DNA from 3 places in the Neptuniibacter sp. 2_MG-2023 genome. Region 1 is predicted to be linked to each of the others. Evidence: predicted binding sites of a transcription regulator. Region 1 holds the regulator's gene; each other region holds the start of a gene.
What was found. Region 1 encodes FNR, which switches genes on or off when oxygen is low (the NO sensors DNR and NnrR bind a similar motif). Its sites were predicted from a motif close to TTGATNTANATCAA; they were not measured.
Positions count from the first base shown of each region.

Region 2: Q4486_RS04465 (DUF523 domain-containing protein) is a predicted target of FNR. The motif match lies at 4,076-4,089, and genes of this name have one in related genera.
Region 3: Q4486_RS06900 (cytochrome-c peroxidase) is a predicted target of FNR. The motif match lies at 3,841-3,854, and genes of this name have one in related genera.

Region 1 is NZ_JAUOQC010000002.1:146,454-157,180, reverse strand. Features, by position in the region: gene ccoG (cytochrome c oxidase accessory protein CcoG) at 1-313, shown strand, start outside; gene Q4486_RS03255 (FixH family protein) at 447-968, shown strand; gene Q4486_RS03250 (heavy metal translocating P-type ATPase) at 968-3,448, shown strand; gene ccoS (cbb3-type cytochrome oxidase assembly protein CcoS) at 3,501-3,701, shown strand; gene Q4486_RS03240 (sulfite exporter TauE/SafE family protein) at 3,694-4,356, shown strand; gene hemN (oxygen-independent coproporphyrinogen III oxidase) at 4,440-5,828, shown strand; gene fnr (fumarate/nitrate reduction transcriptional regulator Fnr) at 5,901-6,695, shown strand; gene Q4486_RS03225 (adenine phosphoribosyltransferase) at 6,856-7,398, shown strand; gene Q4486_RS03220 (alpha/beta hydrolase) at 7,500-8,381, shown strand; gene Q4486_RS03215 (thioredoxin fold domain-containing protein) at 8,422-8,892, shown strand; gene rdgC (recombination-associated protein RdgC) at 8,997-9,911, shown strand; gene Q4486_RS03205 (SLAC1 anion channel family protein) at 10,032-10,727, shown strand, end outside.
Region 2 is NZ_JAUOQC010000003.1:122,510-133,236, forward strand. Features, by position in the region: gene Q4486_RS04445 (YgiQ family radical SAM protein) at 1-1,108, opposite strand, end outside; gene Q4486_RS04450 (META domain-containing protein) at 1,203-1,946, opposite strand; gene fabV (enoyl-ACP reductase FabV) at 2,054-3,247, opposite strand; gene Q4486_RS04460 (MaoC family dehydratase) at 3,505-3,936, shown strand; gene Q4486_RS04465 (DUF523 domain-containing protein) at 4,179-4,658, shown strand; gene Q4486_RS04470 (mechanosensitive ion channel family protein) at 4,682-5,521, shown strand; gene Q4486_RS04475 (proline--tRNA ligase) at 5,605-7,329, shown strand; gene Q4486_RS04480 (HDOD domain-containing protein) at 7,396-8,442, opposite strand; gene Q4486_RS04485 (acylphosphatase) at 8,479-8,763, opposite strand; gene Q4486_RS04490 (YihY family inner membrane protein) at 8,796-10,055, opposite strand; gene arsC (arsenate reductase (glutaredoxin)) at 10,231-10,581, shown strand; gene wrbA (NAD(P)H:quinone oxidoreductase) at 10,583-10,727, shown strand, end outside.
Region 3 is NZ_JAUOQC010000005.1:131,079-141,805, forward strand. Features, by position in the region: gene Q4486_RS06880 (malate synthase G) at 1-1,011, shown strand, start outside; gene Q4486_RS06885 (NAD-dependent protein deacetylase) at 1,122-1,949, shown strand; gene Q4486_RS06890 (peptidylprolyl isomerase) at 2,034-2,315, shown strand; gene Q4486_RS06895 (sensor domain-containing diguanylate cyclase) at 2,316-3,752, opposite strand; gene Q4486_RS06900 (cytochrome-c peroxidase) at 3,929-5,101, shown strand; gene Q4486_RS06905 (hypothetical protein) at 5,240-5,518, shown strand; gene ilvN (acetolactate synthase small subunit) at 5,660-6,154, opposite strand; gene Q4486_RS06915 (acetolactate synthase 3 large subunit) at 6,157-7,878, opposite strand; gene Q4486_RS06920 (hypothetical protein) at 8,338-8,604, shown strand; gene Q4486_RS06925 (response regulator) at 8,681-9,466, opposite strand; gene Q4486_RS06930 (hypothetical protein) at 9,598-10,278, opposite strand; gene clpB (ATP-dependent chaperone ClpB) at 10,396-10,727, opposite strand, start outside.

The DNA of each region.
Region 1 (10,727 bases):
AGGCAAGCTATTCGCTGAAACCTCTAATGGCATGATTGAAAATACTTACACTCTCAAGCTCGCAAACAAAGAGCAGATTGATCATGAATTCAGCATTAAAGTTTCAGGACTTGAAGGCATGAAATATATGGGCGATGAGATTGTAATGATTAAGTCCGGTGAACTATTGGATCTGCCTATACGTATTGCTATTCCAGCTAAATACTTAAGCAAAGCCAATAACAATATTCTTTTTGAGGTTGAAGCATTAGATAACCCTTCAATTTCTATAAAAGAGGAAAACCGCTTTATTGGCCCAGCGCCGAAACGCTAAGTTGCTGATGAATATCAACATAAGGTGGTGCATTTATGCACCACCTTGTTGGTAAATAGGTTAGAATAGCTGCCCGTTAAATGTGTAACCGTACACGCATTTAACTTGCAGCTTTTTTTTGGGGTATATAACAATGAATTCAGAAGACAACACACCGATTGCTCCTTGGTACAGACAGCCTTGGCTCTGGTTTATTTTAGCGCCAATCATTGCCGTCGTTATTTATGGCACCTCTTTCCTTTACCTATCTATCATTACCCACGACGGTATAGTTAAAGATGATATGTACAAAGTTGCACGGGGCCACTTTGTTGACAAATCCCATTCAGAAGCAGCTAAAGCTTTAGGCGTCTCAGGCACTCTTGAACTTGATAATGCAACAGGCGATCTAATGGTACATTTCAGATCAAACCAGACCGAAAAGCCTAAGCATTTAACACTAAGTATCGTGCATCCAACGCATCAACAGTACGATCAAAACATCATGCTAAAACAGGTTCCAAGCACCAATTCATATACCGGTAGCCTGCAAACATCCCTTAAAGGTAAACGTTACCTTATCTTAGAAGATGATTCTGCTAGCTGGAACTTACGTGCGGAGATCCATCCGCCTTATGATCAAAATAGTATTGAGTTAGAACCAGCGCACAACTAATGACGGACAACCACTCATCAAAAAATTGCTACCACTGTGGACTCCCTATTCCACCTGGTAGCAATTTCACAACCATTATCAATGATGAACCGCGTGACATGTGCTGTCCCGGTTGTTTAGCTGTAGCAGAAACCATCGTTAATAGTGGGCTAGATACCTATTATAAGCATCGTACCGAATCAGCAGGTTCACCTGAAATTAGAAGCAAAGAGTTACCTGAACAACTTCTTCAAGAACTAACTCTCTATAACGAACCTAATATCCAGAAAGACTTTGTCATTACTAAAGACAACTTATCCGAAGCCTCCCTCGTTATTGAAGGCATCACTTGTGCAGCCTGTGTTTGGCTCTTGGAACATCATATTCAAGGGATTCCTGGCGTTGAGAAAGCACACGTTAACTTAACTAACCACCGTGCGCGTATCACTTGGGATAAAACAGTTACCCCATTAAGCACCCTGCTTTCTGAAATATACCGTATAGGTTATCAAGCCCACCCCTATCACCCTGATAAAGAAGAGCAGCTTTTAGAACAAGAACAGAAGCGAGCAACCCGCCGACTAGGTATTGCCGGTATAGGGATGATGCAAACAATGATGATCGCGGTTGCTCTTTATGGCGGTGACATTCAGGGCATTGAAAATAGATACGTCACATTCATGCGTTGGGCAAGCCTAGTTATTGCTTCCCCCGTTATTTTTTATGCCGCACGCCCCTTCTTTCTGGCGGCTTGGCGAGACCTCAAAACCAAACATCTCACTATGGATGTTCCTGTATCACTAGCTATAGGTGGCGCCTATCTCGCCAGCGTTTGGGCAACAATCACAAATAGCGGCGAAGTCTATTTTGATTCAGTGACCATGTTTACTTTCTTTCTTTTAATTGGTCGCTTCCTTGAGATGAAAGCCCGTCACCGCACAGGCCGTGCGGGGAACTCTTTACTTAATTTACTACCTGCAAGTGCATTAAAGATCGTCGGCAATGATGAGCAACTAATTCCCGTCAAAGACTTAACGGTAGGCGATTATGTCATTATACGGCCAGGCCATACGATCCCAGCTGACGGCATTATCACCGCGGGTAACAGCTCAGTTGATGAATCCGCATTAACCGGTGAATACCTACCTATACGCAAGCAAATCGATGATAAGGTTGTTGGCGGCACAATTAACGTAGAAAACCCAATTACCATCAAGATCATTCAAACAGGTAACGAGACCCAGTTATCTGCCATTGTTCGTTTGCTCGAACGGGCGCAAGAGGAAAAACCTCATGTAGCTAAAGTCGCCGACAAAGTCGCTAGTTATTTTGTCACTGCGGTTCTACTAACAGCGATTATTGTTGGCTTCAGTTGGTGGCTAGTTGAACCCTCTCAAGCCTTTTGGATTACACTCTCAGTTCTCGTTGTCACCTGCCCATGCGCACTCTCTCTAGCAACTCCGACAGCACTGACTGCAGCAACCGGTACCTTAAGACAAAATGGGTTATTGATTACCCGCGGCCATGTATTAGAAAGCCTAGCCACTGCCACCCATATTGTTTTTGATAAAACCGGCACATTGACTCAAGGCAATCTGAGCCTACAGCAAATCGTACCCTTAACAGATCTCAGTGAAAGCGAATGTACTAAAATTGCAGCGGCGATTGAAAAACATAGTGAACACCCTATAGCCAAAGCGTTTCATGAGAAATCAGCCGAACTGAACGCTTCCAATATCCATAATGAAGTAGGTCAAGGACTCGAAGGGTCTATAGGTAATCTGCGCTACCGTATAGGAAAACCAGACTTTTCATCCCAGATTTGTTCACAACCTCAACCCCCTTTGCCAGAAACCAGTGGTCAATGGCTACTCCTTTGCAATGAAAATTCAGCTTTAGCTTGGTTTAGGCTCAACGACCAAGTTCGCAGAGAAGCCCAACAGACCATCAAACATCTACAGCAACTGGGATTAACCTGTGAAATGCTAACAGGCGATAATTCATCTGCGGTTGAGGAAGTAGCCACTTTCTTAGGTATTAATAACACAGTATCAGGCGTCTCTCCTGAGCAAAAGCTAAGTCATGTGAAAAACCTTCAAGAAAATGGCGCACAGGTCGTCATGGTAGGCGATGGAATAAATGACATTCCTGTACTGGCTGGCGCCCAAACATCGATTGCTATGGGCGGCGCAACAGACTTAGCAAAAACTAATGCTGACGGAGTGTTAATCAGTCACGACCTACTACGCTTAGTGGACGGTATTTTACTCGCTCGAAAAACTAAGCGAATCATCAAACAAAATTTATTTTGGTCTCTTTTCTATAACCTTATGGCGCTTCCTCTTGCAGCTTTTGGCTTTATTGCTCCTTATATGGCGGCACTAGGAATGTCTGCAAGCTCGCTTGTTGTTGTCAGTAATGCTATGCGTTTGAACCGCTTAAAGAAAAGAAAATTAGGCCCAATCAAACATCAATCTGAAACGTTGAAGACTAACCCCTAACAACAAAATCAGGTAGAATTACTCCTTTAAAAATTAAGGGTTATTGATTCCCATGGACATTATTTTTCTCCTTATTCCAATCGCTATCATCTTAGCGAGCTGTGCCGTTTGGGCTTTCTTTTGGAGCGTTAATAATGGTCAGTATGATGATTTGGACAGCCCCGCTCATAGCATTTTATATGACGATGACGAAGCACTGATTCCCGATGACGCCAAAGTAAAAAAACCTTCTCCTAAGGATAAGGATGACTGAAGCACTCTCACTACCAACCGCATTTTTGCTAGGTTTACTCGGCGGTACACATTGCCTTGGTATGTGCGGTGGTATTGCGACAACAGTTTCCCTTAGCAGCCCAAATGGTATGAAAGGCTTTGGCTTATTACTGGGTTACAACAGCGGGCGAATTACCAGCTACGCTATAGCGGGGGCATTACTCGGCAGTGTAAGTTGGTTAATTGAAAACCCAAGCATACAACTCGCATTACGAATATTTGCAGGTTTAATGTTAGTCAGCATGGGACTTTATATAGCACAATGGTGGCAAGGTCTGACCAAGGTTGAGCATCTAGGCTCCTATCTCTGGAAAAAAATCAGCCCTTTTGCACGCCACTTTTTACCGGTTAAAACATTACGCCAAGCACTCATGCTCGGCGTACTTTGGGGCTGGCTACCTTGCGGTCTCGTTTATAGCACACTCATATGGGCATCCGCCGCTGCGGACTGGACCTTAAGCGCACAATTAATGATCGCTTTTGGATTAGGCACGCTGCCCACTATGCTTTTAACTGGCGTTTTAGCACAACAGGTAAAAACAGTTTTACAACGAAAACTAACAAAACACCTCTCTGGTAGCCTGATTATACTGATGGGACTCTACACAATCCCTTGGCAAGGCATACTGAATTAGCCATAGAGTTAAACCAAGCTTAGTTACTAATAGATTATTTACTGTCAGTGATGGCAGCAGTCGAGATAACGAGGGAAACATTCGTGGATAGCAACCTGATAAAATGGGACTTAGATCTAATCAAGCGATACGACCTTTCAGGTCCACGCTATACATCTTACCCAACAGCCGTTCAGTTCGATCCTGAACTATCTTCCTCGGATTTAGTGACAACAGGACAGAACTCTGCCGACTTAAATGCGCCACTCTCTCTTTATGTGCACATCCCATTTTGCGCACACGTCTGCTACTACTGTGCCTGCAATAAGGTCATTACACGAAATCGTAAGAAAGCACAGCCCTATTTGGATACCCTGTATAAAGAGATGGCTCAGCTTTCCAAATGGTATAGTAATGACCGTCAGGTCACTCAGCTTCACTGGGGCGGCGGTACGCCTACTTTCATTAGCCATGAGCAGATGAGAGAGTTAATGCAGCAGATGCGGGCTAATTTTAATCTACTAGATGATGACTCCGGCGATTACTCTATTGAGATAGATCCAAGAGAAGCCACTGAAGAAACAATCCAAGTATTAAGAGAGATCGGTTTTAATCGCATTAGCTTAGGTTTACAAGATATAGACCCTAAAGTGCAAGAAGCTGTTAACCGTGTGCAATCGGTTGAACAAACTTCTGCCATTTTAGAAGAAGCTCGCCGCCAAGGCTTCCGCTCACTTAACCTTGATCTTATTTATGGCTTGCCCTATCAAACATTTGATGGCTTTAACGAGACATTAGATACCGTTATTGAGATGAACCCAGATAGACTCTCTGTATTTAATTATGCTCACCTGCCAGATCGTTTTAGGCCACAGCGTCACATCGATGAATCAACACTACCTAGCCCAGAGACGAAACTTGCTATTCTAGAATCAACTATCAGTAAACTACTCAATGCCGGTTATGTCTATATAGGCATGGACCACTTTGCTAAACCTGATGATGAATTAGCTATTGCGCAAAACACGGGAAAACTACACAGAAATTTCCAAGGCTACACAACACATTCTGAATGTGACTTAGTTGCCATGGGGGTATCTGCCATTAGTCAAATTGGTTCTGTGTACTATCAAAACCAGCATGAGATGCAAGCTTATACAGATACAGTAGAAAGCGAAAAACATGCAATTAAACGCGGCGTAAGCTTAACCCAAGATGACATTATCCGACGCCATGTCATCACTCATCTTATTTGCCATTTCGAATTAGAAAAAGCACCAATAGAGCAGCGCTTCGGTATCCAATTCGATCAGTACTTTGCCGATGCCCAGCAAGAGCTAAGCGCTTTTACCACCGATGGTCTTATTCAAATGGACACAAAACGCATTACCGTATCACCCGCCGGTCGGTTACTAATTCGCAGAATATGCATGGCTTTTGATGCTTATATACCAAAAGACCTTAGCTCACAGCGATTCTCACGGATTATTTAACTTTCCGTATTTACAGAAATATTACATAATCAAAATGTAGCCACTCGATTATAACGACAACAGGAATGTATTATGAGTGATAACAAGACAAACGAAGGGAAGCTGCGCAGTTTGCAGCAGGTTAGCTGTAACACTTGTAGTCTTAGCTCATTATGTCTCCCCGTTTCGCTTAATATGACAGAGATGGAACGGTTAGATAGGATTATCGATAAAAGCCGACCATTAAAAAAAGGGGAGCACCTATTTAACCAAGGTTCCGAGTTCACTGACGTGTATGCGATTCGAGCAGGGACCGTTAAAACCTACACCATCACAAATGAAGGTGAAGAACAGATCACTGGATTCTATTTTCCAGGTGAACTTGTTGGCATGAGCGGATTTGATTGCAACGAATACCCTGTCTCAGCAAAAGTACTAGAAACTACAACCGTTTGTGAAATTCCATTTGAGCGTCTCGACGATCTGTCGGGGCAGCTTCCGGAACTACGCCGCCAGCTTTTACGCACTATGAGTAAAGAGATTCGCGAAGAGCAACAGATGATGCTTCTTTTATCAAAGAAAAATGCAGAAGAGCGTGTAGCAACATTCTTGGTGAAAATATCGCAACGCTTTAAAGCAAGAGGCTATTCTGAAACAAGCTTCCGTCTATCCATGTCACGTAATGAGATTGGTAATTACTTAGGCTTAGCCGTAGAAACTGTCAGCCGTATTTTCACACGTTTCCAAAAAGCTAATTTACTGCGCGTTGAAGGTAAAGAGGTTCATATAGAAGATATAGAGCAACTCTACAGATTATCTGGAGAGATTATAGAAAGTGATGCGACTGAACCAGTAAGTGCTCAATGTGGTAAAAACGGCCACTGCTAAAGATCGATAAAATAAAAGAGCACCGGCATATTGACTACCGGTGCTCGTCAGTCGCACAAAAAGTAGCCATCTCAATGTGTAACCCAACGGGTTCATTAGACCTTTATCTCCCCTAAAATGCATTGAGCCAAATCAACAAGCAGTTTCCAAGGAGTTTTTAATGTCATACGACGAATGTTATGTGAAGTCAGTTATTCGAACCATCCCTGACTGGCCTGAACCTGGCGTACAGTTCCGTGACATAACCCCCCTATTTAAAGACCCGAAAGCATTGCGCATGATCTCTGACGCTTTTATTCAGCGTTATGTTGATAGTGATATTACTCATATCGCCTGCATTGATGCCAGAGGCTTTTTGATCGGCTCTATTATCTCCTACCATCTAAATATTCCCTTAGTTCTCGTCCGTAAAAAAGGGAAGCTTCCAGGCCAAACAATCGAACAAGAATATAAGCTGGAATATGGCACAGCGACCGTTGAAATGCAGGTTGATGCAGTTACTTCTGGAGACAAAGTTTTAGTTTTTGACGATTTAATCGCTACAGGCGGAACAATACTTGCGGCCTGCAGCATTATCAAAAAATTGGGAGCATCAGTATCAGAAGCCGCTGCACTCATTGACCTACCTGATCTTCAAGGTTCCAGTAAAATCCAAGATGCAGGTGTCCCAGTACATACGCTTCTAGCCTACGAAGGCCTTTAAACACTACAAGTGACCTCTAATAGAATACTGAAACGGCTTGCATATTTCTTTTAAGAATATCATTATAACTTAATTGACGAACAAGCCGTTTAGGTATTTCTATGCTCCGTATTATTATCGCCCTATTCCTTGCTAGCAGCCTTCTTAACTCCAGCAACCTATATGCAGAAGAGATCACACTAAAATATAAGCATCTCGACTTAAATGCCAACCTGCACCTGACAGAAGAGAACGGTTTTAACAATATACTTCTCATCACCCACGGCACACTCGCCCACAATGGCATGGAGATCATTGCCACATGGCAAGAGCTACTGGCTGATGAAGGCATGAGTAGCCTAGCTATCAATTTAAGTTTAGGCCTGGATAATCGGCATGGTATGTACGACTGTAAAACTCCTCACACCCATAAACATACCGATGCAATTCCTGAAATAGCTGCTTGGGTGGACTGGCTTAAAACACAAGGTAGCCAATCGATAATATTAGCCGCCCACTCCCGGGGAGGGAATCAAACAGCTTGGTATGCGGATACACACTCAGACCCTGTTATAAAAGGACAAATTTTAATTGCTCCGCAAACTTGGTCGGAACAATATGAAGCAGCGAGTTACAACAAACGCTACCAACACTCACTGCCAGATCAGCTAGAAAAAGCTATTCAATTAGCCCCAGATAACATGCTTACCAATACAGATTTTATCTACTGTGAAGATACGCAAGTAGCCGCTTCAAGCTTTGTAAACTACTATCAAGCTAACCCACGCCTTGATACTCCCACGCTATTATCTAAAACTACACTGCCAACACTAGTCTTCAGTGGCAGTGAAGATACTATTGTTGCCGATCTATTTGAAAAATTGGAAACTTTAAACAACGATGCGGTACAAAGCATTCAAATTGAGGGAGCTGATCACTTCTTTCGCGACCTTTATATGGATGAAGTTACTGAACATAGTTTAGAATTCATCGAACAACTATAAACACTCAGCCCCTACGCTGAGAATAAACGCCGGAATTTACATGTTTAGATTACTACCGATCTTTTGTTTAATAATCAGCCAAGCGATCTGGGCTGTGGAAATACCGAGAACAAAAGACTTACAGCAAGCCTATGTAGAGACTGGTAGAAATTCATCAGGTCAGGAAAAAGTTGTGATGCTCTTAGTCTCGCAACCTAATTGTAACTACTGTCTTCTTATTACCGAAGAGATCATCCATCCAATGCTTTTAAGTGGTCATTATGAGAGCACTACGCTCTTTAGCGAGCTTGAAATTAATACAGGAGGTAGCATTAAAGATTTTAACGGGCAACAGGTAGGCGCTAATACATTTGCTCAACGGTACAATGCATGGGCAACCCCAACACTGCTTTTTCTCAACAATAAAGGTGAGGAAATTGCAGAAAAGATGGTCGGCATCAACACCTTAGATCTCTACGGATACTATGTCGATAAGTCCCTTAATACAGCTTTTAAAAAAATAAATCCCTAAGCACCCTATTTAGATAATTAATTTCGTCATAAACCTATAATTTCCTCTTCCATCCACAACATTTCTTGCTACTATGCACTGCCTTTTTTCTATCAGGAGCTGCTATGTGGTTTAAGAATGTCATCTTTTATCGTTTAACTGAACCCTTCGAATACACACAGGAACAGTTACAAGAAAAGCTCTTGGAACAAACATTTACACCTTGTAAAAGCCAAGAATTGAGCCGTTATGGCTGGGTTTCACCTTGCCATTTAACAGAAGATCTACTCGCTCACCAAGTACACGGCATGTTTATGGTGGCTACCCGCAAAGAGGAAAAGATCCTACCCGGCGCCGTTATCAAAGAAGCCGTTGGTGAAAAGGTTGCCGTTATTGAGCGCGACCAAGCACGTAAAGTTTATAAAAAAGAGAAAGACCAACTAAAAGATGAAGTTGTGCTTGACCTCCTACCCCGCGCTTTCAGTAAGTTCCAACAAACCAGTGCAATTATACTTCCTAGCTTAGGCTGGATTGCTGTTGATTCTTCTAGCCACAAACGTGCTGAAGAGCTACTAAGCCACCTACGTGGAACGCTAGGTAGTCTACCTATAGTACTTCCTGATGTGCAGCAATCACCATCAGCCGTTATGTCCACTTGGTTAGAAAGTGACACTAGCATACCTGAAGGCTTTGAAGTGTTAGATGAATGCGAGTTACGCGATAATGTCCTTGAAGGCGGTGTTATTCGAATTAAAGGTCAACAACTGGAAGATGAAGAGTTTGTTGCCCACCTTGAAGCAGGTAAACGAGTAGTTAAACTTGCCCTTGAATGGGATGAACATCTGAAAATCCTGCTACAAGATGATCTCTCAATCAAACGCCTTAAACTCAGTGACCAACTACAAGATAAAATGTCCGATGAGGCCGCTGAAGATGAAGTCGCTCAATTTGATGCAGATATGGTTCAAATGGGCTTAGAGTTTGCCAAACTGTTCCCTGCGATTATTAAGGCCTTTGGTGGTGAAGCAAAGAGACCCTAAACTAATCGCTGCTTCCCAGCCATACTTAATGACTGGGAAAAGGTGTACAGAAAAACTTGGCTTTAATTCTTAAAAATAATTATAATATTAGAATATTCTAATTTAATGATGGTTAGAGACATGCAAAATAGCCCTGAACAGAACTTACCTAAACTACAATTTTTTCCTGCAGCTTTTTTCTCTGTAGTAATGGGATTAACAGGGCTTACCCTCGCTTGGGATAAAGCCTCTGTCGTTTTTGGTTTTACTGACGTGATTGCTCAGGCACTCCTTATTCTAAGTGCGTCAGTACTACTACTGATTGTTATCACTTATACATTAAAAGCAAAAAAATACCCAAACGCTGTTGTAGAAGAGTATCAACATCCCATCAAAATGAGTTTTTTCCCTGCGTTTTCCATTAGTCTTATTTTAATGAGTATCGCAACTCTACATGTATCTAAGGAGCTCTCATTATATTTATGGGGAACAGGTGTCACTATACACTTAGGTTTTACCATCCATGCTTTAAGCCAATGGATTCACCATCCAAAATTTAAAATCGAACATTCAACCCCAGCATGGTTCATACCTGTTGTCGGTAATATCCTGATTCCCATTGCCGGTGTTGAGCATGGTTTTATAGAGTTAAGCTGGTTCTTTTTTTCAATTGGGTTTATTTACTGGATTATTTTAAAGACTCTCATTTTTAACCGTATGTTCTTCCATGAGCCGCTACCACAAAAGCTGCTCCCTACCCTATTTATCTTAATCGCTCCCCCAGCGGTAGGTTTTATCTCATACATGAAATTAAACGCTGATCTAGACAACTTTTCG
Region 2 (10,727 bases), on a different contig from region 1:
GAATTTTTTCCTGTCCGTAACGGGGGTGAGGTATACGCTGATACGGCAAACCAAACACTTGATCCATCTCGGAGGTGGTCAATGGAATCGGTGGAGGGTTAACCCACAATTCACGATTACCGTGTTTTTGCACTAATATGCGAGCATTATGGGGATTTGATTCTTGATGTAACACCCGCGAAGCATGAGCATACAGCGCCGGATCCTTTGATACCTTTTCAAAGGAAGGTAAACGAATATAAGCCTCGTCTGGCAGTTTCTCTTTACCCTTTAAAGGTGCAGGAACAATACGCAAAGGTTGAACCGTATTGTCAGCATCATCCTTTTTATCGCAAGTTGCTACATCTTTATATTCATAAGGATTTGGTAGATCTTCAATATAACCCGGCCAATCGATACGTGTAGAATCAACCTCAATATAATCAGCAGGAATCGCTGAAGAAAGAATCGTTGTACCACGCAGATCGTTAATAGCTTCAATAGTTTCGCCATTAGCTAAGCGATGGGTTAATTCAACAATCGCTCTCTCCGCATTACCATAAAGCAGAATATCCGCTGTCGCATCCATCAATACAGAGCGGCGAACCTTATCACTCCAATAATCGTATTGAGCTATCCTACGAAGACTCGCTTCAATACCACCTAAAACAACCGGTGTATCTCTGTATGCTTCTTTACAACGCTGACTATAAACAATCACGGCTCGATCGGGACGCTTACCTCCCATTCCACCAGCCGTATAAGCATCATCATGACGCATACGCTTATCCGCCGTATAACGGTTAATAAGGGAGTCCATATTCCCTGCGGTAATACCAAAATATAAATTTGGCTGACCTAATGCTTTAAAATCATCCGCACTTGTCCAATTGGGCTGCGTAATAATACCGACCCTAAAGCCTTGAGCCTCCAACAGACGCCCCATTACAGCCATGCCAAAACTAGGATGATCTACATAAGCATCCCCTGAAATGATAATAACATCACAGCTATCCCAACCAAGCTGCTCCATCTCTTCTCGAGTGGTAGGCAAAAAAGGAGCTGGCGCATAACATTCAGCCCAGTATTTAGGATAAGAAAATAGATCAGGGGCTTTGATTTGACTCATATAGGAGGTATAGACCGGAGTAAGTGACTAAGAAAATCTATTTTCTCAGAAACTAGAGGTGACTCCCAGTGAAAACCGCTCACATATGAAAACTTTACTGAAGAATCATAGATTGCTGGGCTTCTGGATAGGTTATTGGAGTAAATTTAAGCGGCTTTTCACGTTCAGACAAGTAAATCGCAAGATCACCTTGCTCATCAATAGAAAAATACTCCGCTGAAGTCAGTAGGGCTAAATAACGATTTTCATGGTACATGATAGGACTAGAGCAGCGCTGCCGTGTTAAACGGGCTTTATCAATTTCAAGAAACACCGACAAAGAGGCATAAGCGCTTTGATATAAGTTACAGCCAGCATAACCCGATAACCGATTATTACTATTAAAAACCAGAGTCGTTTCGGTCGATGGTGGAATACCCCGTCCAGAAATATCCTCTGCTCGCCAATAAGTATTCTTCAAAACAAGCTCACTAAGCGCATGCAAGACAACAGGGGCATCATCGACAATGGGGAGTACTTTCTCGCCCTCTAATACCCTTTGCGTCCCAATACTCGCCGTCACCTTGATTTTTTTGACTGAGGCCTGCTTGTCCGCTTCAACCGGTAGCTCATAGTCATAAGGTAAATAGCCACCCTCTTCGATCACCTCGGATTTAACGCTATGGTCATTATAAATTAATGAAATCTCAACTTTCGCAGATTCTGGCAGGTGTGATAATGGCTGCGCATCGATGATGACAGAAGTGCCATCACTCTTATACATAGAAGGCTGTGACAGGCATCCAGAGAGGATAAAAGAGGAAACTACAGACAGTAGAGTTACAGGTATAAAGCGCATTCTTCAATTCCGTTTGAAGTAAAAAAACAGGGTTAGAAAGGATATATAAAAGACCTACAGACACCAGATAGTAGCATACCGCTACTATCTGGCAAATAACCCATTAACTATATATCGCTTACATCAAACTCCACGAGCGGAGAGACATCAAGATCATAATCGATGCCTTCAATTCCAAAGCCAAATAATTTTAAAAATTCATCTTTATAAAGCTGATAATCGGTCAAATCGAACAGATTTTCTGTGGTAACTTGAGGCCAGATTTCGCGACAGGCATTTTGAACTTCATCTTTAAGCTCCCAATCATCCATGCGGAAACGGTTACTCTCATCCATAACAACCGATTCACCGTAAAGACCCGTAGCAAACAAGCGCTGAACCTGCTCCATACAGCCTTCATGCAAGCCTTTCTCACGCATCACCTTGAAGCACATAGCCAAATACAACGGCATAACAGGAATCGCTGAACTCGCTTGAGTAACGACCGATTTAAGAACACCAATATTCCCCTGCCCGCCTTTAACTTTTAGCTTAGCATCAATTGCAGACGCTGCTCGATCAAGATCTTGCTTAGCTTTACCTAAAGCACCATCCCAATAGATCGGCCATGTTATATCGGAGCCTATATAGGAATAAGCCACCGACTTACAACCTTCAGCCAGAACGTCGGCTTCTTCGAGTGCATTGATCCACAATTCCCAATCTTCACCACCCATAACGGTAACGGTTGCGTCGATCTCTTCCTGGGTAGCCGGCTCAACTTCAGCACTAATAATGGCATCTTTATTAGTATCAATAGCCGTAGACTGATAAGGCTTACCAATAGGTTTCAAACAGGAGCGAACAACCTCTCCTGTATCAGGCATTTTTCGCACAGGCGAAGCAAGAGAATAAACAACTAAGTCAACTTGCTTCATCTCCTCTTTAATCAATTCGATAGTTTTGGCTTTAGCTTCATGGGAAAAAGCATCACCATTCAAACTTTTTGAATATAAGCCAGCCGCTTTCGCTTCTGCATCAAATGCCGCGGAGTTATACCAACCCGCTGTACCCGTCTTACGTTCTGTGCCCGGCTTTTCAAAGAAAACGCCTATAGTCGCCGCACCTGAACCAAACGCCGCAGCGATACGTGATGAAAGGCCATAACCACTTGATGCACCAATAACGAGAACACGTTTAGGTCCGTTGGCAATTTCACCTTTACTTTTAGTATAGGCAATTTGTTCACGAACATTGGCTGCACAGCCCTCAGGGTGTGTAGTAGTACAAATAAAACCGCGAATTTTTGGTTTGATAATCATGCGTAAACGGGTCTCAAATCCAGTAAATAAAGTTGATTCGTAAGATACATGAAATAGCACAAAATTTACAGCGTCATATCAGGGCTAAAAAACCAACAAAAACACCTAGATTGTAATATTTAATGTTTATAACCATAGTCAGCCAGCGGATTAGCCAATTCTATCGAATTGTTACCTCTGCTGTTTTCTATTAGCTATTCATCCGTAATATTCGTTATTATCACACTATTATTGACGCTTATTTAAGGAATTACCCAATGTCCGATTTACATGGTTATTACTTAGAAGACCTTGAAGTAGGAATGAACGATTCATTTGCAAAAACCATCACCGATGCCGATGTTTGTCTGTTTGCAGGTATATCTGGCGATACAAATCCAGTACATATCAACGATGAATACGCAAAAACAACAATGTTTGGTAAACGCATTGTTCACGGTATGTTTAGCGCAGCTCTTATCTCCACTGTAGCAGGTACAAAATTACCAGGACCTGGCGCCATTTACATTGATCAACAGATCAAATTTAAAGCACCTGTTTTCATTGGCGATACAGCTAATGCAGTCCTCACCGTTGAAGAAATTGATACGCGCCGCAAACGAGTCAAATGCAAAACAGAAGTTTATGTGGGCGACAAAGTAGTTGCGACTGGTAGCGCCACATTTATGGTTGATAAACGCGACGCGTAAAATTACCGATACGATTAAGCACCACTTCTTTTATAAAATGGTGCTTATCGTTTTTTCTATATTAAACAGGCAACCCTTCACTCCTCCTCTTCCCATCAAAAAAGCAGCCATTAAAGACCGCTTAATTTTTTAGTGCCAACTGACCTAAATCAAATCAAATCTTTAATTTATACTTTAGTTCATTGATAAGTTTTTACTGTCCCGTAAAATGTGCGCAAAAAATAACAACAAGAAATACGGATATGAAACGAATTCTTATTAGTGCCTGCATGCTCGGAGAAAAAGTTCGCTTCGATGGTGGTCATCACTTAATTAATCACCCGAAACTACAGCGCTGGCGTGAAGAGGGACGTTTAGTGCCCATCTGCCCTGAAATATCAGGTGGATTAGCAACCCCACGTCCTCCTGCTGAAACCCAGTGTAAATTCCCGATACTTATCACCACAAAAGAGGGGCAAGATGTAACGCCCCAATATTTAAGTGGTGCAGAAAAAACCCTCGAAATAGCCAAACGTGAAGGTGTAGTTTGCGCCTTAATGAAGGCCAAAAGCCCCTCATGCGGCAACAATCAAATCTATGATGGTAACTTCACAAACACCTTAACGGATGGTGCGGGTGTAGCGGCAGCTGAACTCTTAAGAAACGGCATTCCTGTTTTTAATGAAAAACAACTTGCAGAACTCTTTGCTTTTATCGAAGATTCAGAAAGAATCACCGCTTAATCATTTTTCCGCAGAGGGTAGTAATGGAGCAAGAACTTCAAAATGAGTTAGAAACAATTACTAAGCTTAGTAATATGGTTATCGAATTTTTCGTCAACTATAGCTTCCAAGTAATTGGCGCCATTATTATTTTCCTATTGGGGCTCATCGTTGCCCGCTGGATAGCAAAAATTGTCCTAAGGCTGTGCGAAAAGAAAAATGTCGATGTTACCTTAAGCCTCTTTATTTCCAGCTGCGTTAAGCTCCTTATTATCGCAATGGTGCTTATTGTTTGCTTAGGAAAATTTGGTATTAGTGTCGCCCCCTTCGTGGCCGCTATAGGTGCCATTTCATTAAGCTTAGGCTTAGCATTACAAGGGGTTTTCTCCAACTATGGCGCAGGTTTCACCATTATAATAACCCGCCCTTTTGTTGTTGGAAATACTATAAATATCAACAATATATCTGGAATAGTTAAAGAGATACGTTTAGCTTACACTATCCTTGATACAGAAGATGGAGAGATGATAACCATCCCCAACAAGCATATTGTTGGCGAAGTTATCGTCAATTCATTTCAATATAAAATTGTCGAGTCTTACGTTGGCATCAGTTACCAGTGCAGACCTGAAGAAGCAATTAACGTAATCAACCACGCCCTTACACAATTTAATGAGATTCCAACAACCCCAGCACCTCAAGTAGGCATTGAGGCTTTTGCCGACTCATCTATCAATATTGGTTATCGCTATTGGGTGCCAACTGAGCGCTATTTTGAGGTTCAATATCAGGTTAACTTAGCCGTATACAATGCATTACAAGAAAACAAAATAGTCATTCCATTCCCGCAACGAGAAGTCACTTTGACTCAAGCAGCTTCATAACTTTCATTTTTACTTGGCAGTTCAAGCACTGGCACCTACAATGTGCCTCGTTTTGTTAATGAATTCTTTGATTGAGTAATAATATGCGCACAAGCCAATATCTCATTTCCACGGTTAAGGAAACTCCATCTGACGCAGAAGTCGTTAGCCATCAGCTAATGTTACGCGCAGGTATGATTCGCAAAGTTGCTTCAGGCCTATACAGCTGGCTTCCATTGGGATTACGCGCCCTGCGAAAAGTAGAGCGAATCGTACGAGAGGAGATGGACAAGTCTGGCGCAATGGAAGTCCTTATGCCTGCGATTCAACCGGCTGAACTTTGGGAAGAATCAGGCCGCTGGGAGATGTATGGTCCAGAACTATTACGCGTCAAAGATCGTCACAACCGCGAATTTTGTGTGGGCCCTACGCATGAAGAGGTAATTACCGACCTTATCCGCCGCGAAATCAAAAGCTATAAACAGCTACCTGCTAACTTTTATCAGATTCAAACGAAGTTCCGCGATGAAATACGCCCCCGTTTCGGTGTAATGCGCTCACGGGAATTTATTATGAAGGATGCCTATTCCTTTCATGTAGGTACTGAGTCGCTACAACAAACTTACGAACAGATGTATCAAACCTATAGCGCGATCTTCAACCGTTTAGGTTTAGACTTCCGCCCAGTATTAGCTGATACAGGTTCTATTGGCGGAGCCACCTCCCATGAATTTCATGTATTGGCTGAATCAGGCGAAGATGATATCGCTTTTTCAAACGTTAGTGATTATGCGGCCAATATTGAATTAGCCGAAGCGCTCTCTCCTGCAGGCGAGCTTGCAGCACCGACCACTGAAATGACAATAGTAGATACGCCTAACGCGAAAACTATTGAGGAACTGGTTACTCAGTTTGATGTTCCTATCGAAAAAACAATCAAAACATTGTTTGTTGTGGCTTCCGATGCCTGTGAAGCAGATTTCGTCGCTCTATTGGTTCGCGGCGATCACGAACTCAATGAGATCAAAGCAGAGAAATTACCTGAAGTTGCAGAGCCTCTAGAGTTTGCGGAAGAAGAGCAAATTCGCAATTTAATTGGTGCAGGCCCTGGCTCTCTTGGCCCAGTAGGTTTAGAGATTCCTGTGATAGCCGACCGTACAGTGGCTAAAACATCAGACTTCAGCGCTGGTGCTAATATAGACGGCAAGCACTATTTTGGTATCAATTGGAACCGCGATGTAGATCTTCCACAGGTCGCTGATATTCGTAACGTCGTCGAAGGTGACCCAAGCCCTTGCGGTGAAGGCTCCATTGAAATTAAGCGCGGTATTGAAGTCGGTCACATCTTCCAACTTGGCCAAAAGTACTCTGAAGCTTTAGAAGCTAAAGTCCTCGACCAAAATGGTAAATCTGTCGTTATGGATATGGGCTGTTACGGCATCGGTGTATCACGTGTTATTGCTGCAACCATTGAGCAAAATCATGACGAGAGCGGCATTATCTGGCCAGAAAGCATTGCGCCTTTCCATATTGCACTTATCCCTCTTCAGTACGACAAATCGGATGATGTAAAAGCATTAACCGACCAGATGTACAAAGATCTGCAGCAAGCAGGGTATGACGTTATTCTGGATGATCGCGACAAAAAGACCAGTCCAGGTGTGAAGTTTGCAGATATGGATCTTATGGGGATTCCTCATCGTGTTGTTATTTCACCACGAGGCTTAGAAGTGGGTACCTTAGAGTACAAAGGTCGCCGTGATACAGATAAACAAGATATCAAAGTAGAAGAGCTAATGTCTGTTCTAGCGGAGCGCATTAACCTTTAATTTGAATACAACCTACTTCACCACTTAAAAACGGGCCATTGAGCCCGTTTTTTATTGCCTTAATTATCACTCGTCAGCTTTCAACGAATCTGAATATAGACCCTGATACTCATCAATATTCGAACCAACTTCAGTAAGTCGCCAAACCAATTCAAAATCAGTGATCTCACCCGCCTGATGAAGACTATGCAGTTCCGCAAAATGATTGCCCAAAAAGAGGGCCATAGATTCAGGCAGTTTCAAATCACCGGGTTCTGCTGTCTGGCACTCAAGTATCGGCTGATACCAATGTTCAGGTAACGCCCAAAACTCACAGGCTTGACGTGTTAAAGCATGGGAATAATCATTCAAAAGATGACTAAATACTTGTGGATGAGGCTCTATGCTTTCATGACTATGCAACTCAACCAATTTTTTAAAAATCATTAACTTACCTATATCGTGAATCAGGCCAACAAAATAAGACAAGTTAGGATTAGCACCAACTTTTATAGCAATTTTACGGGCATTTTCCGCGACCTCTGATGAGTGTGCCCACAACGCTTTACCAAAGGTTTCAAAATAATAGCTATTCACTTCAAACTTATCTGCTAACAGAGAAGACATAACCACTTTTTTTAGTCTCTCAGCACCCAAAAGACTGAGAGCATGACCTAAATCTTTGATCTCCATATCGGAAGAAACAAAAAAAGGCGAATTAGCAATCGATATAACTTTTCCCGCCAGTGCCGGATCTTCTTGAATTGCAGTAATGATTTTGCTCTGGGCAGTATCTGAATCAAGAAGATCGGCCATAAGTGTTAATGCCGTTTTAGATAACTTAGGTATTGATTCATCACTTAAACCAATCAGCTCCTCATCCAAAGACGCTCTTAACAAACGTTCCTGCTCTTTGGATTCATCAGAATCTAATGCCCTAACCCCCAGCAAACTACTGACAAAGGTTAAACTCAGTTCACGCGCGTTATCTAAGGATTTAAAACCATAACTTTCACTTTCTAATAAAGTTAACTCACTACTCTTTTGAGCTTTATCGGAGGACTCTGCTTTAAAAACAGAGGCGTTTTCTAGTTGAGGCTTACCGCAAAAAAAAGCTTTTATTCGCTCAAACATATAATCATCCCCCACTTGTACAACAACGCTGAAAACTTATTCAAGCTCCACCACAGCGAAGGGAAAAGGTAGCTTTTCCAACGCAACTAACCGACTTTTGACTTCAGCAACACTAGCCAACTCAGGGCCCTGACTCAGCCAAGCTTCAAGTTGCCTTATTCCTAATTCATCTCCACAGGCCATCAGCTCTACACTTGAATCCGGAAGATTTCTAACCCAACCACTTAACCCTAATGACTCAGCATACTCTTGAGTCGACTTCCGAAACCAAACACCTTGAACGCGACCAATAACAACCGCATGCAGACAAACTTCCGTCATACTAATCCCCATCAAATATTATAACGATTAACTCATACTTCTTTGTGTGTTTCATTATCGCCAGTAGAATCAACTACTAAATCACCGTTAAATAACTGTTCCATATAAACAGAAAAAGTATTCTTCTCTATATGATGAACTTCTTGTAAGCGTTGATTTAAAGCCCTTTCCCACTCAAGGACAGAGTCATTTTTCAGCGGTGCTGGTGTAGGCCAAGGTAATAAGTCATTAAGCTCATATAAGGACAAACTCGACATACTCCGACTTAGCAGGTATTCACCTTGATCACTACGCTTGATCACCCCCTCCTCTATTAGTAATCTTATGTAGGTATCCCAACGCCCTTGATCTAGTGTATCCACTTCCTGTAACAAACATCGATCAGTGACCGCTACACCTTCATTTTGCGCTTTCCAAAGCCGATACAGAACCGCGACGACTGTATACAAATGAGGTATTTTCTTACCTTTGTCCATTGGCCGATAAACCGTAATACAGCGAGTCAATTCTGCACCCATAAGAATAATCACCCAACTAATAAAGATCCAAAGCAGAAACAAAGGAACAGCAGCAAATGCACCATAGATCAATTCATAGGAGGGAAACTGAGTAACAAAAGCAGCAAAACCACGTTTAGCGGTTTCAAACAGCAAAGCCACGACAACACCACCGATCAACGCACTTTTAAAAGGAACGCGGCAGTTGGGTACGGCAACATAAATCAGCGTGAATGCAGCAGCAGAAAACAAAGTAGGTAACAAACTCAACAAACGACCTCTACCTACAAGCTCTGTGGCAGAGGAAATAAAAGGTAAAGATGCAATATAAGAGGTCAGCAACAGACCTAAGCCAATTAGAATTGGACCTAAACTCAAAATAGCCCAGTAGAGTAGAAAGCTTGATAACCCTTTGCGAGGCTCTGATACACGCCAAATACGATTAAACGCCGCTTCAATATTCTTCATCATCATGATCGACGTTACCGCTAATACAGCGATACCAACCGCCGTTAGTTTACGAGCCTGTGATGAAAAGTCAGTTAGATAATCTTGTACTACTGCACCAGTTGTCGGTACAAAATTTTGGAACACCCAACCTTGTAGCTCTTGTCCAACCCCTTGAAAAGATGGCACAGCGGCCAACATCGCGTAGGAAACTGTCATTAAAGGCACTACCGCAAATAGCGTGGTATAAGTTAATGCCGCTGAATTCAAAATCCCTTGGTTATGACGAAACTGAGCAAAAAGATACCTCAGAAACAGTAGATAGGGATGGTTAAACAATCTGCTCATAACACTCCTTTAAACAGCGTTCAAAAATACAATAAGTAATAGGTACCTAAAAAGGTGATTCACTCATGAAATCTATCTTATAGCCGTATACAATGATGCAAAATAACCTAACATGTTAAATCAATCATCCGTTTTACTCTGATTGATTAATAATTAATAAGTACGGTATAGCACAATGAGTGAAGTAATTATCTACCACAACCCCCGCTGTTCCAAATCCCGTCAAACTTTAGCTTTACTTGAAGAGCAAGGCGTTCAACCAGATATACGTAAATATCTTGATGATGCGCCTTCTGCGGATGAGCTTAAACTTGTGTTGAAACAACTAGGGATATCAGCTCGCGAGCTTTTACGCACGAAAGAGCCTGAATTTAAAGAACAAGGTTTAGATGACACCGCTTTATCAGATGAGCAGATTATAAAAGTAATGACCGAGGTACCCAAACTTATTGAGCGTCCAATCGTCATCAACGGTGATAAAGCACGAATAGGACGTCCTCCTGAGTCCGTTTTGGACATTTTGTAACATGTCTCAGCCCTACGTGTTAGTTCTTTACTACAGTCGCCATGGAGCAACACGATCTATGGCACAGCATATTGCACGCGGGATTGAACAATCGGGCATGGAAGCTCGATTACGAACAGTGCCTGCCATCTCAACTATATGTGAAG
Region 3 (10,727 bases), on a different contig from region 1:
TCCACCTACATCGTAAAACCTAAGATGCATGGTCCTGAAGAAGTTGCCTTTGCTAATGAACTATTTGCTCGTATCGAAGATATGCTTGGCCTTGCACGCTTCACAATGAAGATGGGCATAATGGATGAAGAGCGCCGCACAACTGTCAACCTAAAAGAGTGTATCCGCGCAGCTAAAGAGCGCGTGGTATTCATCAACACAGGTTTCCTTGACCGTACCGGCGATGAGATACATACATCAATGGAAGCTGGCCCAATGATCCGTAAAGGTGACATGAAAGCCGCCTCTTGGATTGGTGCTTACGAAGATTGGAACGTTGATAACGGTCTACTTTGTGGCCTACAAGGTCGTGCACAGATCGGTAAAGGTATGTGGCCAATTCCTGATCAAATGGCAAACATGCTGAAAGCTAAGATCGGTCATCCTATGTCGGGCGCGAATACCGCATGGGTACCTTCACCAACCGCCGCTGTTCTTCATGCTACCCATTACCATCAGGTAGATGTTTTTGCCCGTCAGGATGAACTAAAATCACGTCCTCGTGCAAATTTAGACGACATTCTAACGATCCCAGTTGAAGCTAATCCAAGCTGGTCTGCTGAAGAGATTCAACAGGAACTGGATAACAACGCACAAGGTATCTTAGGCTACGTTGTTCGCTGGATCGATCAAGGTGTAGGTTGTTCAAAAGTACCAGACATCAACGATGTTGGCTTAATGGAAGATCGTGCAACACTACGTATCTCTAGCCAGCATATTGCTAACTGGTTACGTCATGGTATCTGCTCTGAAGAGCAAGTAATGGAAACCATGAAACGCATGGCGGCCGTTGTAGATCGCCAGAACGAAAACGATCCTCTTTACCGTCCTATGGCCGCTAATTTTGACGACAGCATCGCCTTCGCAGCAGCTTGTGAGCTGGTTATCGAAGGGTGCAAACAGCCAAACGGTTATACCGAGCCGGTTCTGCACCGTCGCCGTATCGAAGCAAAAGCAAAATTTGGTGCATAATTAGTTTCACTCATAGCGACTGAATGACACATAAAACCGCGCTCTCTAAACCAAGAGCGCGGTTTTTTCGTATAAGGTAGACTACAGATACCGTTTACGAGTCAATTTTGATGAATATCTCAACCTACGCAGAGCAGCTAGCCGAGTTTATTAACCAGCACCCACGGCTAGTCGTCCTGACTGGCGCAGGTGTGAGCACAGACTCGGGAATCCCCGCCTACAGAGATAAACAGGGTAACTGGCAGCACACAGCTCCCGTACAACACCACGAGTTTATGAACAGCCATTATGCCCGTCAGCGTTATTGGGCACGGAGTTTACTCGGCTGGCCAATGATTCGCGATGCGCAACCCAGTCCAGCCCACTTAGCCCTATCCAAGCTAGAGCAACTAGGTCATATCCATTTGCTCATTACACAAAATGTCGACCGCTTACACCAAAAAGCGGGAAGCCATCAGGTTATCGACCTGCATGGGCGTTCCGACAAAGTAAAATGCATGCAATGTTCGCAGCGCTACAATCGAACCTATATCCATGAAATCAGTGCTCAGGCAAACCCTCAATTTGAGATATTTGAGGCAACAGCAAAACCTGATGGCGATGCCGACTTAGAAACCGATCAGTTTAAACACTTTAAAGTGCCTGACTGCGCTGAATGTGGAGGCATTTTAAAACCTGACGTTGTTTACTTTGGGGATAATGTACCTAAAGAAACAGTCTTTAGCGCACTGGATGCACTGGAACAAGCCGATGCTTTGCTCACTATTGGAAGCTCACTGATGGTTTATTCTGGTTTCAGGTTCTGTAAAAAAGCCGCAGAAGGGAACAAACCTATTGCCGCACTTAACTTAGGCGTCACTCGCGCTGACTCCCTACTCAGCTTGAAAATTAGCGCACCCATTAGCGAAACACTCACCGCAACACTACCACTACTGTGAACACAGTCACCCGTCTATAGAATCTTTCTGCAATTAATACCCTTTTGCAGTAAAATAGAAAGATATATTTTAAGGGGTAGAATCATGGCTAATCGCGCCTGCGCACGACACATATTGGTAAAAACACGCGACCAAGCAGAAGCAATCAAAAAGCAGTTAAAGCGAGGGGCTGATTTTGGGAAATTGGCTAAAAAACACTCCTTTTGCCCTTCCGCCAAACGTTTTGGTGATCTAGGAGAGTTCCGACGCGGCCAGATGGTGAAACCTTTTGATGATGTTGTCTTTAAAAAGCCGCTTCATATTGTTCACGGCCCTGTAAAAACCCAGTTCGGCTGGCATCTAATCGAAACAATCTACCGTAAGTAATTACTCTTCCAATCGTACACAGTTACGACCATCTTGCTTAGCCTTATATAGCGCCATATCAGCGGCCAATACATGAGCATCTAAATCAAACAGACCTTGCTGCTCTGCCACGCCAATACTCAATGTCACCTCTTGCTGACACAACTGAAACACTAATTGATGCTCCTCGAGCTTAGCTCTGATACGTTCAGCAATTTGCGCTGCCTGTTCCAAACCCGTATCCGGCAATAAGAGGATAAACTCTTCACCGCCCCAACGGCCTAAACAATCGGTGGGTCTTTGGTTATCATCCAGTAAGTCAGCAATATGCTGCAATACCTGATCTCCCAATGAGTGCCCCCCTCTATCATTAATCGTTTTAAAATGATCCACATCGATCATCAGCAAAGAAAGCGGCTTACCACTACGTAGATGACCACTTTTAATCCGCTCATAACGTTCCGTAAAAGCTCGTCTATTTAACAGACCTGTTAATGGATCTTGCCAAGCAACGCTCTCCAGCTCCTGCTGATAATGGTTGATCGCTTTTAAGAGCAGTGCGAGAACAACACCCGTCACAACAAAACTGACAAATAAGGTAATAAACAGCGGTGGGAAAAGCGCCTCATCAACCTGCCCCTCTTCCGCTTCAACACAGAGAATTAGATCTAACTCTTCTATATGGCGAGTATTTAGAAGATAGGTCTTTCCATCTTTTACATAGGAAAAACGTCCTTCGGGCTGAGACAAAACCTGTTCCACAACAGATTTAACACCCACCTTTTGATAAAGACTTTGCGGCTCAGCCCCTGCACGCCCCTGTAACAAAAGATTACCCGTCGGCGTTACGAGATAAACGTTATTACCATAACGAGCACGATAGTCAGAAAAAATCTGAGTAATACTTGCTAGATTAAGTCCAAGCCCTGTCGCACCAAGAAAAGTACCATCAGAGGTACGAATCTTAAAATTGATAAATATAGTTAATTCATCCCCGTTCGCTAAATCAGGGTCTAGATTTAACTCACTATCGCCAGGTAGTTGGCGTAGATGAAAATACCAATCATCGCGCGAATCTTTCTCCGAAACCTGCTTAAGCACCCCCCCAGCATAGTAATAATTACGAGTTAAATCTGAGACCATAAAAGCAGTAAACGCACCATATTTCTGTTTAATCTCATTTAAATAACGGGTAACCGCCGCAGAGTCCCTCTCCCCACCTAAAATCCAATCTTCTAGAAACGTATCATTCCCCATAAACGAGGAAACCGTTCTTGGTTTAATTAAATCCCGCTGTACTTCAGCATAAATATTATCGCTTGTTAACGGCATCTCATGCTCAACTAGCGAATTTAAGGCCGCTTGCCGAGAAAGATAAAAACTGACGCTAGCCGTCAACATGAACCCGACAATAATAAGCAGACTGACAACCACAAGCATACGCTGTTTAAACTTCACGAACTTCCACCTAACCCTTTAAGCCCATTTCAGCTTTGTTAAAAAATACCAAGATAAACACCGTATTGATGTTCTGAATCTATAATATTTGATGGGTATCAATATAATAAAATCTCAAAAAAGGGTATTATTGATAACGGTTATCAATTACATTCACATTATCGAATATATTTCATATGCATATACGCACTCGCCACAATATCTTGCCTTTCTTGCTATTACTACTTGCTACATACAGTAATGCTAATGATACAGATGATACCCGACATACCCCAACTAAAGAACAGCTAGGGCAGCAGTTGTTTTTTGATACCAACCTATCCTTTAAGCGAACTCAATCCTGCGCCACTTGCCATTCCGCTAGTCATGCTTTTACTGACCCTCGCGACAATGGCGTTCAAGGTGCCTATTCACTAGGTGATGATGGTCATTCACTCGGTGATCGTAATGCCCCCACAGCCGCCTACGCAATGTTTAGCCCGGATTTCACATTCAATAAAGAAGGCAAATATATTGGAGGGCAGTTTCATGATGGCCGTGAAAGCAACTTGGCAGGCCAAGCGGGAGGACCACCTACGAATCCTATAGAGATGGGCATGCCCAACAAAAGAGTAATAGTTAAACGTTTGCAGGAAAATCCGTTTTATCTCTCTGCATTTAAATCACTTTATGGTGATAATATTTTCACCAATGCGGAAAACAGTTATGCAGCGATGGCCGACAGCATCGCCCATTTCGAACGTACTGAACTATTCGCACCATTTGATTCAAAATATGACCGCTACTTAAAAGGCGAATATAAGATGACAGAGCAGGAGGAATTAGGCCGCACGCTATTTTTCTCCCAACAATTCACCAACTGCAATCTATGCCATCAGCTGAATAAATCTCAGCGTCATCCACAAGAGACATTCACTAACTACGAATATCATAATATTGGCATTCCAACCAATATTGAGGGACGCAAGAAAAATGGTGTTCCTATTGATACAGCAGATACAGGCTTACTCAATCATCCACAGGTTGATGACCCTAAACAAGCGGGTAAATTTAAAGTCCCGACACTGCGTAATATCGCGGTAACAGCCCCTTATATGCACAACGGTGTTTTTCAAGATTTACGTACTGTTGTTCTGTTTTACGATAAATACAACAGCCGCAGTAGTAAACGCCAAATCAATCCCGAAACAGGACAGGTTTGGGCTACACCTGAAGTACCGCAAAACTTATCACTCAAAGAGTTAGAAACAGGGCCAGCACTTGATGATAAACGCGTAGATGCGCTAGTTGCATTTATGAAAACACTCACTGATAAACGTTATGAGCATCTGTTAAATAATAAAGAATAACTCCCCTAATCCTTGCACAACTTATCCATAGGCTGTTTTATTAATATTTTTCTAAAACAGCCAACAATTATCAGCTGCTGTTCAGCTTTCTTACCATAGAATACGAGTCATATTTTGCTCTGACTGTTGTAGAAAGCGATGCCAAAACTCATTAAAGATTTTCGTAACTATCAATTTGTTTATTATTGGTATGATAAAAGTGGGGGTAGAACTAGCCCCTATTTCCCTACGCTGAACCATGCAGAAGACTGGTTTGTGCAACAACAGCGCGTCAATTATTCAGGTCCTGAGCGCCGCAAACCTGCCTGTGATAAACATCACACGATACGAAGACGCGCTGCCGATACAACAATTAAAGTTGATTTAGATATATCTCGCGAGAAAATATCCGAGCTTAAACAACTCCTCATTGCCTAACATTCGGTCAGTTACCAGCCTCCTCTCCAATAATAAATAAAGATCTCTAGACTAAAAGCGCTACTAAAACACATCGTTGCGGCATAAAAAAAGCGGCATCCCGTTACCAGAATGCCGCTTGATTCTAACCTTTGTCTGAATTTATACGCTCAGAACTTTCTCACCACGGGCAATACCCGATACACCAGAACGTACAACTTCCATAATATTGGACGTCCCTAAGGCTTCGATAAAAGCATCCAGCTTACTGCTTGCTCCCACCAGCTGTACGGTAAAGGTATTTGGCGTCACATCGATAATAGTGCCACGGAAGATATCTGTCGTACGCTTAATCTCAGCGCGAACAGTACCATTGTTGGCTTTCATTTTAATCATCATAAGCTCGCGCTCAAGATGATCGCCTTCAGTCAGGTCAACAACCTTCACTATATCAATCAGCTTATTCAGCTGCTTAGTAATCTGCTCAACCACACGGTCATCGCCAATAGTAGTTACCGTCAAACGAGACAATGTCTCATCTTCTGTCGGTGCAACGGTTAGCGACTCAATATTGAAATTGCGCTGAGAGAACAATCCAACTACACGGGATAGTGCACCCGGTTCGTTTTCCATCAATACAGAAATAATATGACGCATGATTATGTTCTCTCCGTTTTGCTTAGCCACATGTCACGCATAGAACCACGCGGTACCTGCATAGGGTAAACGTGCTCAAACGGATCTACTGCGATATCCATGAATACCATACGATCTTTCATAGCGAATGCTTCACGCATAGCGCCTTCAAGATCCTCATAACGCTCAACCTTAATTCCTACGTGACCGTAAGATTCAACCAGTTTGACGAAATCAGGTAACGACTGCATATAAGACTGCGAGTGGCGGGACTCATAGTTCATATCCTGCCACTGACGTACCATGCCTAATGACTGGTTATTCAAGCAGATAACTTTAACTGGGATACCATATTGGCTAATGGTAGATAGTTCCTGGATATTCATCTGGATACTACCTTCACCCGTTACGCATACAACTTCCTCTTCAGGAAAGTTAAGTTTAACGCCCATTGCAGCAGGTAAACCAAAGCCCATAGTTCCCAAGCCACCGGAGTTAATCCAACGGTTAGGTTTGTTAAACTTATAATACTGAGCAGCAAACATTTGATGCTGACCTACATCAGAACAAACATAAGCATCACCATTAGTGACTTTGCTTAGCATCTCAATAACCTGCTGAGGCTTCATTTGCTTGGAGTCATCTGTTTTATAACGACCGCCATGACGACCACGCCACTCTTCAATCTGCTCCCACCATGTTTTCAGGCTTTCAGCAGATGGCGTACTTTTCGCCGCTTGCAGTTGCTCTAACATCTCTTTTAAGACCGCTTGCGCAGGCCCTACGATTGGCACATCAGCTTTAATCGTTTTAGAGATTGATGCAGGATCAATATCAATATGAACAATTTTTGCCGTTGGGCAAAACTTATCGGTACCGTTCGTTACTCGGTCATCAAAACGAGCTCCGACCGCTAAAATCATATCACTATGATGCATCGCCATATTCGCTTCATAGCTACCATGCATACCTAACATACCAATAAACTGAGGGTCAGTACCTGGGAAACCACCCAAGCCCATCAGCGTATTTGTAACAGGGCAACCTAACTCTTTAGCGAGTGCGATCAACTCTTTACTCGCATCACCCATAATGACACCACCGCCCGCATAAATAACGGGACGCTTGGCAGCCAACAGCATATCCACAGCCTTTTTAATCTGGCCGGAATGCCCTTTAGAGATAGGGTTGTAAGAGCGCATTTTGACACTCTTAGGGTATTCATACTCATAACGCTCTGTTGGGGTTGTCATATCTTTAGGGATATCGACAACAACGGGGCCTGGACGGCCACTCTCAGCGATATGGAACGCTTTCTTTATAATCTCTGGAATATCTTCCGGACGCTGAACACTGAAGCTGTGTTTCACGATAGGACGCGAGACACCGATCATATCGGTTTCTTGGAAAGCATCTTCACCGATCAGGTGTGACATAACCTGACCTGTAAGAACAACCATTGGGATTGAGTCCATGTAAGCCGTAGCAATACCTGTAACGGCATTGGTCGCCCCTGGACCTGAAGTTACAAGTGCCACACCCGCTTTACCGGTTGCACGTGCATACGCATCTGCCATATGAGTGGCAGCTTGCTCATGGCGGACCAAAATGTGTTCGACGTCATCCTGAGTAAAGATTGCATCGTAAATGTGCAGTAATGCACCGCCAGGATATCCGTAGATAAATTTAACGCCTTCATCACGAAGTGCGCGAACAACCATTTCTGCGCCTGAAAGTAATTCCACTTTATTCACCCTCTAACGACGTCAGTGTCTCGTTACTGACGAAATTAACAGTTTTTGTTTCTGTAACGTTGAACGTGCCTGTACCAGACAATATTTTTTGACTCTCTAGCGATCTCACTCTGAACCATTCCAGGGGTAGAGCTGAAGGTTCACGTTCGGGTGTGTGCCGGTGTTAGGGATCTCCCAACCGACAGACCTTTGAGAAACGGCTCACAGAAAGCTGTCTCCCTGAGTTTCGGGGTTACCTACACACTCAAGGCCTCAAAATTCGAGGCGGTAATTGTAGCCCATTCAGGTTGATTTTTTCAACCCAAAGGAGGGAAAACTGAGGCATTGCGCTTGTTTGTAGTAATCTACTACCCAGAACAGCCAGATCGCGTTATAGTTTTGCTATATAAAACTCAGAGGCGGAGCGCCAAAATCCAATTCGCTCCAACTATACGTGTACAGGAGATCCCTATGAGTATTGCTGAGATTAAAAACAAAGAACGCGTGATTAACGAACTGATGTCGTTCATACGAAAAGTACTTGTTGAACCTGAAATTTGCGAGACAGCACTAAAAATAGCTCGAGAGCATATAAATGATGATAATGCAGCGGTGGTTATCGCGGATGAGCTGTCATCAGTCACTAACATTAAAATACCGCTAGAACACAGCGAAGCCGATCGCCTTTTCCTTGAGGTGTTGATCGACGTAATAAAAGATGAAAAAGCACTATATTAAGAGAACAATCAATACCTATTAATTGATCTATAGGCTGCTTCTTGGCAGCCTTCACTATGCCAAAACACCCTCAGCATTAATCCGACTGTTTAGTCAAACTCGCAATATAATGCGTTAATACTTCTAGTTTTTCTGGATCATTATCAACGAACTGTATATCAACACTAATAAAATTCGTTTGTGTGCTTTTTTCGTTTGCCTGTAAACCTGAGATAAAACCATTCATCTGAGCAACACTATTACCATTCACCTGCTCAATATCAACCACTGACTGCTCAAGAAGCTGAGGTACTCCATCCTCCCGTTTGACCACGACTTGTACTGACTGCAAGGTTACCTCTTTAATAGCACAACGCAACACACCAGAAGCAACACGTAGCTGAGCTAAGCCTTTAGGTTTTTTCGCCGCCTTCGCCACGGCAGCGGTTTTTCCTGCCGCCAGCATTTGAGCTGCCTTTCGACGTGATTCTGCACTAGTAGTGAAACGCTTACCCACGTACTTCTTAATTTTCTCAACTAACTGCCTATCTTCGAAAGGCTTACCCATATAGTCGTTAACACCAGCTTGGATCGCTTTAAGCACATAATCTCGCTCCCCACGGCTGGTAATCATGATGAACGGTATATCGACATAGTTAGCTTGCTGACGAGCCCATTGCAGAAGATCCAAGCCAGACATACCCGGCATCTCCCAATCACAAAGAATAAGATCGTAATTTTCATTATTCATCTGCTTGCGCCCAGCTTCACCATCCTCAGCAGAATCAATCTGATACTCAGGGAAGTGCTCTTTTACAATCCGTGACACGTGATCACGAATAAATCGAGCATCATCAACAATCAGTACTTTAATTTGACTCATTCTTCCCCTCTACAACATCCACCCATTAACTAAAATTGGGCCACTCATCAGAAACAATAACGATCTTTTAGCCTATCAGGTATAACAAACACATTGTTTTCCGTCCAGTTAGGCTGCTTAAAAACAGAGAATCAACGATTTATGGCTGGAACCAGTAGTTGAGGGAACTGATATTTAAGCGCAAGGATAATCTGCTGTAGTTGACCTCGCGAACGAAAAACCAAAACCGTATCTTTGTCATCAAAATATGGCCCAAGCAGACCTGGCAAGCCTGAACCCACTTTATAAATGCTCTTATTGGTCAACCCAGTACATTCAAAAAAACCGGGGGATTCATTAAATAACCACCGCCCATGTGTAAACACAGGTAAACCTTTCGCTTGGGTCGATAAACAAAGCTTAGTCTGTTTCAGCACTAATGCATAAACGGTTCCGAGAGGGCTATGCTCAATAACAAACCCATTAGCAATAGGTGAACGACCCACACTCGTGGTTATATAGCCCCATTCACCCCCTGCCTTACTTGTAAATGCATAAACCGTTTTCTGTGGGTCATTAGCACTAATTTCATCACTATAGCGGTAGTAATTAACCAGTAGCTGGGGGTTACTCAAGTGATAGAAAGGTTCTTGATTCAAATTAGATAAGAGAGGCGATAGATAATCAGCATAAGGTGAAAATGCATATTGTGTGGGTAAACCGATCTCAATGGGCGTGACGGTTGTAACCTTTGAAATGGGCGGAGCCTGCTCTTGCGGCTTTTGTGTTGCACATCCAGCCAGTAATAAAAAAACTATAAACCATAACCGCATCAAAACCCTACCTTATCTAAAAGTAATAACAGACACTTAGCATAACGGATCGCCGCCAATAAAAAAGCCTGCGAAGATCAATTCACAGGCTTACGGCGTTACCCTTAGAGGTTCATACTATCGAAAGATAAACTCCCCTTGTTCCACATCTACAGCGATCTCTGTACCCGGTAGATACTTGCCCGCTAATATCTCCTGTGCCAACGGGTTTTCTATCCACTGCTGAATGGCTCGTTTTAACGGCCTTGCCCCATAGATAGGTTCAAAGCCTACATCCACCAGCTTATCCATCGCTGTGCTAGTTAACGTTAGTTTCAACTCGCGTTCAGCCAAACGATCTTGCAAATGCTGTAGCTGAATAGTAGCGATACCGGCCACCTGACTTTTCTTCAAACTGTGGAACACAACGACTTCGTCAATACGGTTAATCACTTCTGGGCGGAAGTGCA